DNA from 4 places in the Chryseobacterium sp. Mn2064 genome. Region 1 is predicted to be linked to each of the others. Evidence: riboswitches for the same ligand, from Rfam matches in the RefSeq annotation. Region 1 holds a riboswitch; each other region holds the start of a gene.
The links. Region 1 has a riboswitch for cobalamin ahead of ACL9RH_RS00710 (T9SS type A sorting domain-containing protein). Riboswitches for the same ligand answer to the same signal wherever they lie in the genome.

Region 1 (3,946 bases):
AAGCACTCAAGAGTAATGATTCACCAGCCTTCAGGAGGTGCTCAGGGAGTTGCTTCTGATATGGAAATCAACTTAAGAGAAATGTTGAAATTAAAGCAGGAGCTTTATGAAATCATCGGCCACCATTCAGGTCAAACGTACGAGTGGGTAGAGAAATCTTCTGACAGAGATTACTGGATGACTTCTGAAGAAGCTAAAGGCTACGGAATGGTAGATGAGGTTTTACAAAGATCTACAGAGAAAAAATAATTGATTGCAAAATCATAAGAAAAGCGCATCCAATCGGATGCGCTTTTTGTGATCTATAGATTATGAGATCAACTTCTTATTTCTTTACAATTTTATGTACTGTTGTCTTGTTATTGGTTGTAATCTCAACAAAATATATTCCTGTGGCTAAAGATTGAATGTTGATTTTAGAAGTTTGAGTCGTTATGACTTTCTGCCCCGAAACACTATAAATATTCACTTCTTTAATTTTTTCAGGACTTTCAATCTGAATAAAGTCACTTGCCGGATTTGGATAAATAGCGAAACTTTTCTTACTCACATTGGTGGTTCCCAGTGTAATATTAGAAGCCTCAGTTGGCGTGAAGGGTCTTCTTTGCCCGAAACTTAACCCAAACCATTCATTGTTATTGAGAGTGATTGCTGAAAGATCGGCGTTACTTTTCCAGTTTGATAAATTATTTCCTTTATATAACTTCCAGGAGTTGCTTCCATTGGCTGTTCCGGAAAAAGACTGTAATGATAAAGAGGAAACCTGATTGGCTGCTGAAGTATAATTAAAGGTACTTGTCTGAGCAGCAATCATCTGCAGAGCCTGTTCAGCAGTGATCGTTCCGTTGTATTGAATTCCAAAAACAAAAGAATCTGCAGTTCCATTAGCATTATCAGTTCCAAAATCTACAACCACTAAGCTTTTATTAGCCCCGGTGCCTATCCAATGGGTAATCTGAGAGGCATTATACCATGAAGAACCGTAAGCTGCAATAGGAGTAGCAGGTGCCTGTGCAGTAGGATTGTTGAATCCGTAGCTTGCACCATACCATTTACCGTCTACAAGGATTCCGCTGTTCATCCATCCTCCCAGACCCCAGCTGCTGGTACTGTCACCAGTCCATAGGCTCCACCAATCTGGTGTGGATTGCTGTGAATGGTTATTGAAACTTACCTTATCAAGAAAACCATTATTAAAGGTTGCATTATAATCAAAAGCAGGTTCCGCGTTTTTGATCATCTCAAGCATCTGAGCTCCGGTTATATTTTGTCCGGGATTAAACCTTACTCCCCATGCGTAAGATCTGTCATCCGTTCCATCCTTAAAATCTGCTACAAAATAGGCAGTCTGAGAACCTGTTCCCACAAAGAACTTTACATCATTGGCCGTGAATTGGGCAAAACAAAAGCCAACAATGAAAATACTGATAAAGCTTATTATTTTTTGCATTGTAAATCTTACTTGATGATTAGTTTTTCGCTGAAGATGTTGTTTTTATCAGTGATTTTTACAATATATACTCCTTTAGGAAGATTATTTACATCAACTCCGTTTTGAGTGTACTGAGTGTTGATGATCATTCTGCCATTCGCATCATAAACCTGAACATTTCCAGTGTTTAAGCCTTGTACATAGAATTTGTCACTTGCAGGGTTTGGATATAATGACAATTTAGATGTTTTTGCATTTTCAACCGTTGAAAGATTTGAAGATGCGCTGCTGTAAGCAATAATTTGATTAGGAAGCAGACCTACCGTAAAAGTATTTTGTAATGTTCCCTGTAAGTTATACATGTAGACTTTTCCAGGAGCAACATAGCCTTGCGGATCTGCTATATAGATATTGTTATTAACGATGTTAAATCCATACGCTGAACCATAACTGTTTACTGTAATAGGAGGAGTTGCAATTGCATTGGTTGAAAAAGAAGGCGCTGCAATAGAGGTTTTATAAATAGAAGCATCTTTCACATAGTAAATATTCGTACCATCCGTATCCATATAAGCAGGTTTTGTTCCAGCAGGAAATGTTGTAGTGGAAGCAACACTCTGAGTTGTTGTATTGTAAACCGTAAAAGTTCCAAAAGAATTGGAAACGTAAGGATTTCCTGAACTCATGATGTAAAGAAGGTTATCTTTTTCAAAAATACTGTGTGGAAAATCTCCTACATTTATTTCTGATAAAACAGCGTTGCTTGTAGCATCAATAACATCCATAAAATGGTTGATTCCGAAACCTCCTTTTAGCAAAACATACAGTTTATTGTCTTTGCTGTAGATTTTTTCAGGTCCTTCTCCAACCGTGATATTAGCCTGATGGGTATAAGTGTTGAGGTCATAAACAGCTACATAGTTGGTTTGCCCACCGGTTGCTCCCCAGTTCGTTACAAAGAATTTATTTCCGCTGAAAGCAATGTATCTTGGGTTTTTAACATTGGATGTGATAGTGGTAATCAAAGAAAAATCCGACTTATTAAGAACTTTTATCTGATTGGAAATATTAAGAACTACAAATATTTTATCACCAAAAATTTTAATGTCCTGTGCAGTATCTCCTAGCGCTGCATTATTGTTGTGGGTTTTATAATAGTTGTTGGTAACAACCGATTGGTTGGAGATTAGCGATACTTCAGCATTGTTGCTTCCGGCGCCGCCTTCGTTGAGTACCAGGACTCCTTCAGTTTGAGCATTTGCAAAAGAAATGACAAATGCAAGAATAAGAAAATAGATTTTCTTCATGATATTATTAATTAAAGTTTTTCTTCCCGAAAACGTCACTTTAGGGCAAAACATTCATGAAAAAATCTGTTGAGATTTATATTTCATAAACTTTTATTCCCGAAAGTTGAAATTAGTCTAAGGCAGGTCTCCTGGCTCACATCTTATAGTCACCTTCCCGGATTTCTAGGTCCAGTGGCATTGCGTACTATAAGTTGAATAGTTTACAGTTGCGGGTACAGCTCAGGATTGAAATAATATTTTTACCTGATTCCCTATTAATGAACAGTGTTCAACCTTAAAACGCTGCAAATATATCACATAAATTATAAGTGATTTTTTGTGAATTATGTCTGATTTTTAGGCTTTTCTGAAATTAAATAAATATTTTTCATGTTGTTTTTATTAAAATGATAATGAATGTGTTGATGTTGTTAAATTTTTCGAATTAAAATAAAGAAGTTTGTGAAGGATATTCAGATCATTTTAAAAGTTCTTTTATTAAAATACAATCTTAATCACAAAAAAGAGACTTTTCCAAAAACTGAAAAGCCTCTTTTGTATGTTGTCATCCTTACACCATTCCAATAGTGAAAAAGGGTAAGATTGATAAACTATAAGTAAGTAAAGTATTTCTACTTTTTAACAATTTTGTGTATTGTAGATTGACTAGATGTTTTAATCTCTACAAAATAAATTCCTGAACTTAGTGCATGAATATTGACTTTGGCAGCCTGTGTTGTAATCACCTTTTGGCCAGAAGCGGAATAAATATTCACTTCTTTTACTTGCTCAGGAGTGCTAATCTGGATAAAATCACTTGCTGGATTTGGATAAATGCTGAATGCTTTTTTATTAACGGAAGCCACACCTAATGTCGCATTGGCCGCTTCTGTAGGCGTAATAGGTCTCCTCTGTCCAAAGCTTAATCCCATCCAGTCATTATTACTTAATTGAATCTGAGACAGGTTAGATTTTGTTTGCCAGCTGGAAAGATCTTTTCCTTTGTATAATTTCCAACTGTCTGTCCCTGCGTTGTCACCCGTAAAACTGTTCAGAGAAAGATGAACAACCTGATTATTGGCAGCGGTAAAGTTGAAATAAGAAGCCTGAGTCTGTATCTGCTGTAAAGCCTGTTCAGCGCTGATCGTTCCATTATATCTGATTCCAAATACAAAAGAATTAGCGTTGCCAATATTCCCATCTGTTCCAAAGTCGATAACGATAA
Region 2 (3,946 bases), on a different contig from region 1:
CAATACATTAGTGGGAACAATAAATACATTTTTGATCATTATTGTTTCCTCAACATTTTTAGATTGATACGTAGAAATAGCTCCCAATAAAAGCAAGGAACCCAAAAGTAGTTTTTTGGTCATAATTATTAGTTTAAAAAAAATTGATAAAAAATAGCATAAATTCCTATAACAATAGTTTATTTTTATTAAATATTTTAATTATTCCATTCAAAACATGAAACAGCTTACCATCCTTTGGATTTTTTATAAAAAACTTATCATTCCCTCTGTTCTTTTTTCTTTGCTATTTTCATTGCTGTCTCCTTTTAAAGTAGAAACTTTTGGACTGAGTTTTCTTTTACTTCTTCCAATGCTTCATTATTTTATATATGAAGTAAGGCTTAAAAATGAGTATCTGTTCTACTATCATTTTGGATTTTCAAAATTGTTTCTTTGGGGATTTACTTTATCTTTCAGTCTAATCGTAAAAACTATAATGGCATTTGTATGAGCAGACTCCATATTGACAGTATTACCAAATCTTTCAATGATCAAAAAATACTGCAGGATATCTATCTAGAGTGTAAAGTTGGAAATATAGCCGGTATACTGGGAAGAAACGGTTCCGGAAAATCTACTCTTCTTAAAATTATTTCCGGCGTTCTTGGAAGTGATACCCAGTTTATAAAATGGAATGATCAGGTATTGAGAAATATCTCCGACCGAAAAAACAGAATTGCTTATCTGCCACAACATTCTTTTCTACCTAAAAGTGAAAAATTAACAAAACTGATTCATCTTTTCTGTAACCGGGAATATGCGGATCAACTTCTGCATTCTCAACTTCTTTCACCATTTCTGAATGAAAAACCCAGAAATTTGTCTTCCGGAGAACTGAGAATGATCGAAGTAATGCTTCTCACCTATTCCCAAGCTGATTTTGTATTGCTGGATGAGCCCTTTAACAGTCTTTCTCCCAAGATTATTGATGAATTAAAAGCGATCATCCGTTCACAGGCAAAAAACAAAGGATTCATTATCTCTGATCATCATTATCAGGATGTGGTAGATATCGCGGATAAAATATATCTGCTTTCTAGTGGATATTTAAAGCCCATACAAAACTTACAGGAACTCCGTCAATATAATTATCTTCCGAACAGCATTTAATTTATATATTTGAAGGATCAAAAAATTTTCATGATGACTTTCATAAACAAAGCATTTTATCTGTCCGCTTTCAGTATTTTTTCTTTAGCTTTTGTTAAAGGCCAGAATAAAGTTCCTTTTGGAGTGGTAAAAGCAGAAGAAGGATATGCCAATGTACGTGTACATAAGGATAATTACAGAAAAATCGTAGATAAGATCCGTATGCGTAAAGGAGATGTTTTTGTTTATGTAAAACCAGCTCCCGGAGAAACAGAATGGATCTGGATCAAATATCCTGAAAAGCAGGATGACGATAAACCTTTTGTACGTTATGAAACTCTTGATAAAGAAGGAATGGTAAATAAAGAGCGTATTGCTTATATTGATCAGCTTCCTGCTTATACTCCTTCCAAATCTAAAAACGGAAGGTCACTTATTTTCACAGACAATTCTGACCCGAAGATCCCAACAGCTCAAAGAAGCAAAGTCGTTATTGACGTCTACCCTTCCAACGCCGGATATCGTAAAAAGGAAAAAGATGCTGAAGGAAAACTTCTTACTATTGATAAAGTAAAACCATGGGGAATTGGCAATGATCTTCCTGAAGGGATGACGGAAATCAAATCTATCAGAGTACAGCAACCGGGAAGAGGTTCTGTCTTTGTAAGAGAAGCCATTAAAAATATGTTCCAGCCTACAATGGATTTTGAGAATGTTGGGGTAACAGCTCTTGATAATGATAACATTTTTCTTTACATGATCAATGGTACAGGAGAGAACAGATACACAACTCTTTGGACCATCAAAAAAGGAAGAGTAATCAGTCAGATTATTTATCATAATCCGGAATAAATTCATTATTTTTGCACCCGAAAAAGTGTAACGCTTATTCATCATAGAAATTGGTTTTGCCTAACCGCAAATTAAAAGGGAACCGTGTGAAAATCACGGACTGTCGCGCAACTGTAAGTAACTGTAATCTTTATCAAAGATCCACTGTGCGGGGCATGGGAAGGAGATAAAAGATGTTACAAGTCAGGAGACCTGCCTATTTCTTAAACAAAAAACTTTCGCGATCTGAAGTTTGTTGATCTGATGGATTGTTTCAGGGATTTCTAAGATTCCTGTCATTATTCTGTTGTTTTGATACAATTTCATTTCGCTTTAATTAATAATGAAATATGACGACAGAAGAAAGAATTGAAACATCCGAAACAAGAATCTTTAAAGCGGTTTTTCCTAACACAACCAACCATTATGATACTCTTTTCGGAGGTACAGCAATGCAGCTGATGGATGAAGTTGCCTTCATCACAGCTACCCGTTTTGCAAGAAAAAGAGTGGTAACGGTAAGCAGCGACAAGATCGATTTTAAAAAGCCGATTCCTGCTGGAACTATTGTAGAGCTGATCGGAAAAGTTTCTTACGTTGGAAAAACCAGTATGAAAGTTAATGTGGAAATTTTTACAGAACAAATGTATTCTTATGAAAGAGAGAAAGCAATTGTAGGAGATTTCACTTTCGTAGCTATTGACGAATTCAAAAAACCAATCCAAATACTATAAATTTGATTTTTTTGCCATAATTATTCCAGAAGTTGACAGTTTTCTCTACGGTTTCCAGAGTACAGCTTTAGATTTCCAGAATTTTTATGGCATTTGGTTTTTGATTAATTCTTTTATCAAATTGAAGAATTATTCTATATATTTTGTATAAAAAAACACTGCCCAGATACTGAGCAATGTTTATATATAATTCTTATTTCGCCACTTTTTCCGTTTCCAGACTTCTGGCCAACAATACATCAAAAGCTTCTCCCATTTCATCAGATGCTCTTTTGATTGCGTTTTCAAGCATATTTCTGATTTGTTTTTCTGTAACTCCAGCTTCTGTCCAGCTTTTTCCCGAAGTATGAGAATTTAGGATAAACGGCATAATTCTGTCGATAGAACATGCAAATATGGCATCAGTAGTTTTTTCTTCTTCAAATTCAAGCCATAAATTGAAAAAATCTGTTCGCAACGGCTCATCAAGGATTCCGAAAATCTTCTGTGCAGAAATTTTTTCCCTTTCGAATTTACCTACCATTGCTTTTTCGTCAAAAAGGAAAGTATCACCGGCTTCTATTTCTACCAGATCGTGGATTGAAAGCATTCTTATTACTCTCAACAGATCGATATTTTCTCTGTTTTTGGCATACGGATAAAGGATTTGCGCCAAAATAACAATCTGCCAGGAATGTTCTGCAGTGTTTTCTCTTCTGGAGTCGTCGGCATTATAATTTCTTCGCTGTACATTCTTCAAAGCATCTACTGCCAGAATAAAATCAATCTCTTTCTGAATCTTCATCTTACTTTTCTTTATTATATTCTTCTAATGAGTATACCTTCTTTCTGGTTACCCATTTATCTTTTATTTTTTCTTTGATGGTTACTTTTACCCGATCTTCTTCCGTTTTGTCTTCTTCTTTTACCAGAACCTTATCCAGTCCTTTATTAGGAATAACGGTATATTCTATGGTAAAAATATTGCAGCATCCCGATTTTCCGTAAGAAATGAGGCGTTTGCGTTGAGAATCTACATCAAACATATCCAAAGCATTGGAGGCTAATTCTGTAAGCTCTTTACTTTTTACAAAACTTAACTGGGTACTATTGAACACATATACATCATAAGACGCACCGTTATAGTTTCCTCTATTGCCGTTTCGTATTGCGATATCTTCGGTACCGTCAAAATTAAAATCATTGATGACAATAGGACTTTCTTCCTTCGTTAATGAATTCATTTTTCCCGATAAGAGTTTTCTGTTCTC
Region 3 (3,946 bases), on a different contig from region 1:
AAACTTCCTGCTTTAAATTCATGGTTCATGTCTATCTGAACAGATGTTTCCGGTCTCAGATCTTTATTTCCTCCCGGTTCGTAATAGATATCATTAAATGAGGGATATCTGAAATTTTTAGACAAATTGATTCCTACATTATACCATTTTGAAGTGTTCCATTTTCCGGAAAATGAGTACAAAACCGGAGAATTGATATCTTCTACGAAATCTTTTTTGAATCCACCTTCAAAGCGCAGATCCTTCGTTGCAAAATACCTCAATAAGGCAGAAACAGAGCCTATATTTCTGCTTACATCTGTTATTCCGCTTTTGTAACCTTCTCCTTTATTCACCTGAAATTCTCCAATAAGGTTCACATTCCATTTTGAATTCAGGAAATAATTGAAATCATTTTTTATAATATAATTCTTCCCTGTACCACCACTGGATTTAGGAAGATTTAAATCTCCATAATACTGGAAATTCTCCTCGGTATATGCTGCTTTGAATGCGTTGCTGAATTTTGCTTTATTCCAGTCCCAGGCAATGAGACTTCTTACACTTTGCGTTTTATACTTTGTCTTTGTTGCTGTTTCTTCGTATACTGGGTAATGCTGCGAAGAGTCAAAAAACTGACTTTGCCACGATACCTTGTGCTCGTTGGTTATTTTATAGGAAGCCCCTACGTTGAAGGATGTATTGTAATAGTTTCCGTTTCTGTTGATGTAGTTCAGATCACTTACTTTATAATCGTTTTCACTTACAGAATAATTTCCTGAAGCTTTAAAGCTGAACTTATCATTGCTGTAAGAACCTTTAAGAAAGTTATTAAAAGTATTAAAAGAAGCAACTTCTGAAAATAATGAACCATGGAACCCTTTATTAAAATCCAGGGTATTATTCATATGAATACTCCCGCCCACTGCTCCACTTCCGTAGATGACACTTCCACCACCTGCTTTTATTCCAATCTGATCATATCCGAACAAAGGCATATTGTTGATATCTCCCTGTCCTAAAAAATTAGAATTGATATTAATTCCGTTCCATACAAAGGCGGTCTGCTGTGCAGTAGTTCCCCTGAAAGACGGTGAAGAAACAGCACCACGGCCATTTTCCTTAATATAAACCTGGGACTGAAACCTCAGCAGTTCGGAAAGATTGGTGGAATTTTTCTCAGTATCTTCGGGAGAAATAGTTTTCACAGGATGGAAGAGCTTCACTCTATTCATCTGATTATCGAAGATGTAAATCGTATCAATAACTTTCTCTTGCCCGAAAAGAAAACAGCCATACGATGAAAAAAGCAGTACTAAAGATCTTTTTATATCCATATTAATTCACTTTTCCTCCGAAAGCAATATTTTTTTATGATTATCATTCTGGCAGGTCTCCTGACTTTCGCATTCTGCACCTTCCCGTGGTATACAGTGGTTGTTTGCAGAAACTTTTGTTGCGATTTACAGTTGCGGGGACAGTCCGGGAGTTACACCCGATTCCCTTTTCATTCCAATATACTGGAAACCAAATTTCTTGCAAAGATAGCTTTTTATATCTATTGGCCAAAGGCCCTGAGATCCTGATCAATACTTTTATTATCCCTTCATTCCGTCTCAACATCATATAGAAAAATGGCTGTTTTCAATATCGAAAACAGCCATGTAAAATCCCACTTTTACTATTGATGATATGAATTAAAACTATATCCGAATTTATTTTTTAATGAATTTATAAGATTCCATTGTTCCCTCTTTCAAAGAATACTGAAGGATATAATTTCCTTTAGATAAAGATGAAACATCAATCTGATTATGGACAGAAGTGAAAGTTTTCACGATTTGCCCTACCATATTATAGATTGTTGCTTTTTCAATTTTCTCTGTTCCTCTGATGTATAAAATATCTGAAACAGGATTTGGATAGATGCCTGCAACAGCTTTCTCTTTAACAATATCATTCACAGATAAAAACTCTGAAAGATCAAGGTAAAACCCAACAATCTGATTGGAAGCATTAGTACCAACCCCTGCTATCTTCTTTCCATCCTGAGAAATTGCCAAAGGAAGTCCCATAGTAACACCGTTGGTTGCTATTCCTAATGATGTGGCATAATCGTTCAGATTAATACGACCTCCGGCCTGAGTCCAGATAAAGCCTTCCCCTGACATTGGAGGAGCCCCAAATGCTCTGTAAAAACCGATCACGGTAGATCCGTCCGCCGAAATTCCAGTCGCTCCTCCTTTAAAACTGAATGAAGCATTAGGATGCGTGATATAGGTAAGTCCGGTCACTGTATTCCATACGTAAGGATTAGGAGTTGCCGCTCCTATTATTGTATTTCCGTCTACAGAAACACCTCCTGCTTCTCCTACATTATTGCCATTGTTATCTGTAATAAAACTTTCTACTCCATCTATCCATTTAGCACCGCTTCTTGTTCCTGTTGCCTCATCCTGCCATCCCACAACTACTGTCCCTGCAGCATTTATTGCATTTGCTCTGGAGCTTCTTCCAGTAACCATACTGCCTAAATCGATGACTCCGCTTACCGCATCCCACTTTACGGCATGAGCATTGGCTGCCGTAAGGTATCCTAAACCTACAATGGTATTTCCATCTATCGACATTCCCCAAGTAGAACTTACACTACCATCCCAGCCTGTTGGAACAAGACCGCCTCTGTTCGTCCAGGTAGAATTGGTAATATCATACGTTGATATTTCATTAAAACCCGTAGCAGAATTTGTAATCGTAGATGCTATTTTGGTTCCGTCATTAGAAACTACGGTTTTTCCTGAGGCCGGATATCCGTTTGATATGGAACCGATCTGCACCAATCCACCAGCAGCAGACCATTTAAATATAGCGCCCGCACTGGTATGCATACTTACAACACCATTATTGGATACTGCCCCTACATTATAATTACCAAGTCCCATTACAGTAAGCTGAGCTTCTGCCATCCCACCTTTTAAGAAGAAACAGAACGCTACTACTTTTATTGACATTTTGTAAAAGTTTTTCATATATTGTTATATTTAGTATTTTGATTTAGCGAAAACAATATTAATATTATATTTACCTAACAAAAAGAAATTGACTTTCACAATTCGTGAATTTTAAAAGAATTTAAATTTTAAAAACCTAATAATCAAACATATAACAAAACCTCATTTTGAAGATGGATTTCATGAAAATCATTCAAAAAAACACAAAAAACAATTTATTATTTATAGACGCAATTGAAAATAAGGGGAAAATTCTACTGTTGATACTCGCATTTTGGTCTGTTACTATGAATGGGCAGCTAAGCCAGGACTTCAGTATTTTATCAGATAAAGCGTTTCAGAAGCTCTACCAAAACTCAGACGAATGCATCAGCTATGCTCAGGGAATACTTGTAAATGATCAGGATTCAGAGCACCAGATCGTACTTCAGAACATCATTTCTCAGGCTTTTGCGATGAAAGGAGATTATGTACAGTCTGTGAATACGTTCTCACAAAAAGAAGATTCCGACCAGAACCGGAAGCTTTCTTACTTTATGCAGGTCTTCAGTGCTTATAATCTTGCAGATCAGTACCAAAACCTTGGGCTGTACAATCAGTCAAAAAAAATTATAACCAACCTTCTTTCGGAGCAGAAACTCCTCAAAAGCAGTGATCTTAAACTCAGGATTACCACCGCAAAACTCTATCAGCTGCAAGCCCTGAATTTTGGAATTAATAAAGATTATTCTTCAGCCTTAAAAGACCTTGACAAAAGTGATCGGTATCTGGATCATCATAATGAAGAAAATAAAATAATTGCGATGGAAAACAGGATTTTCCGTTCTTTTTATTGGATGAAGCAAAACAGACTGTCTGAATATAAAGTACTGATAGAAAATATCATCCAAGAACTTAACAATCAGAAAAGTCAGCCGTTTTTGCTGGGTTTGGCCTATGAAAATATTTCCCAGTAT
Region 4 (3,946 bases), 610 kb from region 1:
CGTATACTGTAGGATTTTTTTAGACAGAATTTCGTCTTGAAATTTCCATTACGTATCAATTTCAAAGTAAAACAAATAACCTTACGACCCAATAACCGATGGAAAGCAACATGAAAGAGCTAACCGATCAGGAGCTGATAGAAAAAGCCAAAAAAGCCAAATCCAGCAAAATAACGAATGCTGTGATCATAGGATTTATGGCTGGTATTTCTGTCTACAGTACAGTGAAAAACGGCTTTGGATTCTTTACTTTTCTCCCTGTTATTTTTCTCCCTTTTGTGATTAATTCAAAAAAAGCGGATCGGGAATTACAGGAAGAGTTAAAATCTAGAAATTTAAAATAATATATCCGCTTGTTGAAAGTTGTGACAGAAGATTCGGCCCATTGCTAAAAGCAATGGGCCGAATCTTTTTTACAGTGTAAAAACTCCCTTAGAAATTATTACTATTTGTGAATGTCAGGCATATGAAAAAATAGGCTTTTTGTTTGTGGTTGTCTGGTTTTTTTTCATCATATCCTATGAATTTAGTAACAAAAAATTAATGTTATTGTCTAAATTATAATGCTCTATTGGTGAATTATTTTTTTTTAATTTAAACATTTACAGGGGGTTATGTTAAAATAATTATTGTTTGCATAAAATCTCTTGGTCGTTTTTATAAAATAACTATATTTACCACCAAGGAGTTCTTAACACCTTCTTTATCAACCGAAAATGGTTGCACTTAGCTGTGTATTAAAAGGGAATCGTGTGCAAATCACGAACTGTCGCGCAACTGTAAGTAACATATAGGTTTTTATCAAAATAGAGGTCCACTGTATACCTGGTTATATGGGAAGGACGATAAAAACTGTTACAAGTCAGGAGACCTGCCTATTTCGAATTGACGATGCTTTCGCGGTCTGAAGCTTATAGTCAGGTATGATACGATATGGATAACAGTTTGGTAAAAATCTTTTGTTATTTTGTGAGATGAGTTTTTAGTGGAGCAGTACGCTCTTTTATTACACTGTCTTGTACCGTATTTTCCTTTCCCATATTTTTCTTCCCACACAGGCATTGTGAAGTTTATCAGGAACTTTTTATAAGGATTTATCAATGTAAAAAGTTAAAAAATGTACCCATCCGATCTTGATTATACATGCAGAAGTTATAGCCTTTACCACACTCAGGCTTATACGGGAATATTTTTATCACATTCAAAACTTCAGGAAACGGTCCAAACGCATCAGTCTTCTTCTGAGCATTTTATTTCTGTTATCAGGATATCACGTCCGGATAGCTATTGCCGTGACTATTTTTCATTAACGAACAAATTTCAACTAAACAATAAATATTAAAATGACTAAAAGTGAAAGTTTGAAGTCTCCGGGTAGTAAATTCCGGGAGGCCATGCAAAAAGAAAGTCCACTTCAGATCGTTGGAACTATCAATGCCAATCATGCATTACTCGCTCAGCAGGCTGGTTTCAATGCAATTTATCTTTCCGGCGGTGGGGTAGCTGCGGGTTCCTTAGGAATTCCGGATTTGGGAATTACGACTCTTGAAGATGTTTTAATAGATGTTCAGCGCATTACCAATGTCTGCGACTTGCCATTGATGGTAGATGTAGATACAGGATTTGGTCCTTCTGCATTTAATGTAGCCAGAACCGTAAAGTCTTTGATAAAGGCAGGAGCAGCTGCATTGCACATTGAAGACCAGGTAGGTGCAAAACGATGTGGGCACCGCCCAGGTAAAGAAGTGGTAAGCAAGGATGAAATGGTTGACAGGTTAAAAGCTGCTGCCGATGCCCGTACTGATGAAAATTTCGTTATTGGAGCCAGAACAGATGCTTTCGCTAATGAAGGTCTTGAAAAAACATTAGAAAGAGCCATTGCCTACAAAGAAGCAGGAGCAGATTTCATTTTTGCAGAAGCAGTTCCGGATTTGAGCTTTTACCAAAAATTTGTAGACGCTACAGGAATTCCGGTTTTGGCTAACATCACTGAATTCGGAATGATTAAAATGTATACCGTTGAAGAATTGAAGAATGCAGGCGTAGGATTGATTCTTTATCCGCTTTCTGCTTTCCGTGCAGCCAATAAAGCCGCTCAAAATGTATATGAACACCTCCGAAAAGACGGAACTCAAGCCAATGTATTGGATACAATGCAGACCAGAGAAGAACTCTACAAAAGCATTGGATATTATGACTATGAACAAAAATTAGATAACCTTTTTAAACAAAATTATTGATATGTCGACGAGCACTGAACCAACATTTAAACCTAAAAAAAGCGTTGCGCTTTCAGGGGTAACAGCTGGTAATACAGCACTTTGCAGCGTAGGGAAAAGTGGAAATGATCTCCATTACAGAGGATATGACATCCTGGATCTGGCAGAAAAAGCAGAATTTGAAGAAGTGGCTTACCTGTTGATATACGGTCAGTTACCAACAGCAGCACAGCTGAAAAACTATAAAGCAAAATTAAAATCTTTAAGAGGATTACCACATTCCGTAAGAAATATACTTAAAAGTATCCCTGCCGCAGCTCACCCAATGGACGTAATGCGTTCCATGGTATCCGCAATCGGAAGTATCCAGCCGGAAAAAGACGATCATAATATTGCGGGAGCCAGAGATATTGCAGACAAACTGTTGGCATCATTTGGATCAGGATTATTGTATTGGTATCACTATACCCACAATGGTAAAGAAATCGATGTAGAAACAGATGACGATACGATTGGTGGACACTTCCTACATCTGTTACACGGCAAAAAAGCACCGGATTCATGGGTAAAGGCAATGGAAATTTCTCTTAACCTTTATGCCGAGCATGAATTTAATGCTTCCACCTTTACAGCACGTGTTATTGCAGGAACGGCATCCGATTTTTATTCTTGTATCACAGGGGCAATTGGGGCTTTAAGAGGTCCAAAACACGGAGGAGCCAATGAAGTAGCCTTTGAAATCCAGAGCCGTTATCAGTCTCCTGACGAAGCAGAAGCAGATATTCGCCAACGTATTGCCAATAAAGAAGTGATTATTGGATTCGGACATCCTGTATACACTATTTCAGATCCAAGAAACGTTGTGATCAAAAAAGTAGCTAAGGAACTTTCTGAAGAAGCAGGAGACATGCTTTTGTATAATATTGCAGAAAGACTGGAAAGCGTAATGTGGGAAGAAAAGAAAATGTTCCCGAATCTTGACTGGTTCTCTGCCGTATCTTACCACTTGATGGGAGTTCCGACCCTGATGTTCACTCCTTTATTTGTGATCTCAAGAGTTACAGGATGGAGTGCCCACATCATAGAACAGAGACAGGATGGTAAAATCATCCGTCCAAGTGCCAATTATACAGGCCCAGAAAACAAAGAATTTGTATCCATCAACGACAGAAAATAATAAAATCCTGAAAATTTGAAAGCTGTTTTCAATTTTCACATACTATTTTCAATTAATAAAAATTTTCAACGATAAAAAAATGAGTTCACACATTTCAAACGAAAGACCACAACCGGACAAAGTATTAGTAGGCATTGCAGATTATGTATTAAACTATGAAATTAAAAACGATTTAGCCTGGAAGACCGCTCACTACTGTCTTTTAGATACAATCGGGTGTGGTTTGGAGGCATTAACGTACCCTGCCTGTACAAAATTGTTAGGCCCTGTAGTGAAAGGTACGGTAGTTCCAAACGGAGCAAAAGTTCCTGGTACACAATTTCAGTTGGATCCTATTCAGGCTGCGTTCAATATTGGAGCAATCATCAGATGGTTAGATTTCAATGATACTTGGCTGGCTGCAGAATGGGGACATCCATCTGATAATCTTGGCGGAATTTTAGCTACCGCTGACTGGTTGTCCAGAACCAATATTGCAGAAGGAAAAGCGTCTTTGAAAATGAAGCAGGTTTTAGAAGCAATGATCATGGCTCACGAAATTCAGGGAGTA

Region 2: it holds a riboswitch for cobalamin, as region 1 does, so the genes downstream of both, ACL9RH_RS11345 (acyl-CoA thioesterase) here and ACL9RH_RS00710 (T9SS type A sorting domain-containing protein) in region 1, are expected to answer to the same signal.
Region 3: it holds a riboswitch for cobalamin, as region 1 does, so the genes downstream of both, ACL9RH_RS12175 (TonB-dependent receptor plug domain-containing protein) here and ACL9RH_RS00710 (T9SS type A sorting domain-containing protein) in region 1, are expected to answer to the same signal.
Region 4: it holds a riboswitch for cobalamin, as region 1 does, so the genes downstream of both, prpB (methylisocitrate lyase) here and ACL9RH_RS00710 (T9SS type A sorting domain-containing protein) in region 1, are expected to answer to the same signal.

Annotation. Positions count from the first base shown of each region.
Region 1 is NZ_JBMOUE010000001.1:145,464-149,409, forward strand. It holds gene clpP (ATP-dependent Clp endopeptidase proteolytic subunit ClpP) at 1-249, shown strand, start outside; gene ACL9RH_RS00705 (T9SS type A sorting domain-containing protein) at 326-1,450, opposite strand; gene ACL9RH_RS00710 (T9SS type A sorting domain-containing protein) at 1,459-2,739, opposite strand; cobalamin riboswitch at 2,844-3,034, opposite strand; gene ACL9RH_RS00715 (T9SS type A sorting domain-containing protein) at 3,354-3,946, opposite strand, start outside.
Region 2 is NZ_JBMOUE010000002.1:937,818-941,763, forward strand. It holds gene ACL9RH_RS11325 (GEVED domain-containing protein) at 1-123, opposite strand, end outside; gene ACL9RH_RS11330 (hypothetical protein) at 218-493, shown strand; gene ACL9RH_RS11335 (ATP-binding cassette domain-containing protein) at 490-1,152, shown strand; gene ACL9RH_RS11340 (hypothetical protein) at 1,183-1,983, shown strand; cobalamin riboswitch at 2,018-2,197, shown strand; gene ACL9RH_RS11345 (acyl-CoA thioesterase) at 2,313-2,696, shown strand; gene ACL9RH_RS11350 (HD domain-containing protein) at 2,890-3,480, opposite strand; gene ACL9RH_RS11355 (XAC2610-related protein) at 3,482-3,946, opposite strand, start outside.
Region 3 is NZ_JBMOUE010000002.1:1,123,717-1,127,662, forward strand. It holds gene ACL9RH_RS12175 (TonB-dependent receptor plug domain-containing protein) at 1-1,316, opposite strand, end outside; cobalamin riboswitch at 1,350-1,526, opposite strand; gene ACL9RH_RS12180 (T9SS type A sorting domain-containing protein) at 1,695-2,990, opposite strand; gene ACL9RH_RS12185 (helix-turn-helix domain-containing protein) at 3,173-3,946, shown strand, end outside.
Region 4 is NZ_JBMOUE010000001.1:754,320-758,265, forward strand. It holds gene ACL9RH_RS03245 (hypothetical protein) at 111-344, shown strand; cobalamin riboswitch at 701-893, shown strand; gene prpB (methylisocitrate lyase) at 1,344-2,240, shown strand; gene prpC (bifunctional 2-methylcitrate synthase/citrate synthase) at 2,242-3,396, shown strand; gene ACL9RH_RS03260 (bifunctional 2-methylcitrate dehydratase/aconitate hydratase) at 3,476-3,946, shown strand, end outside.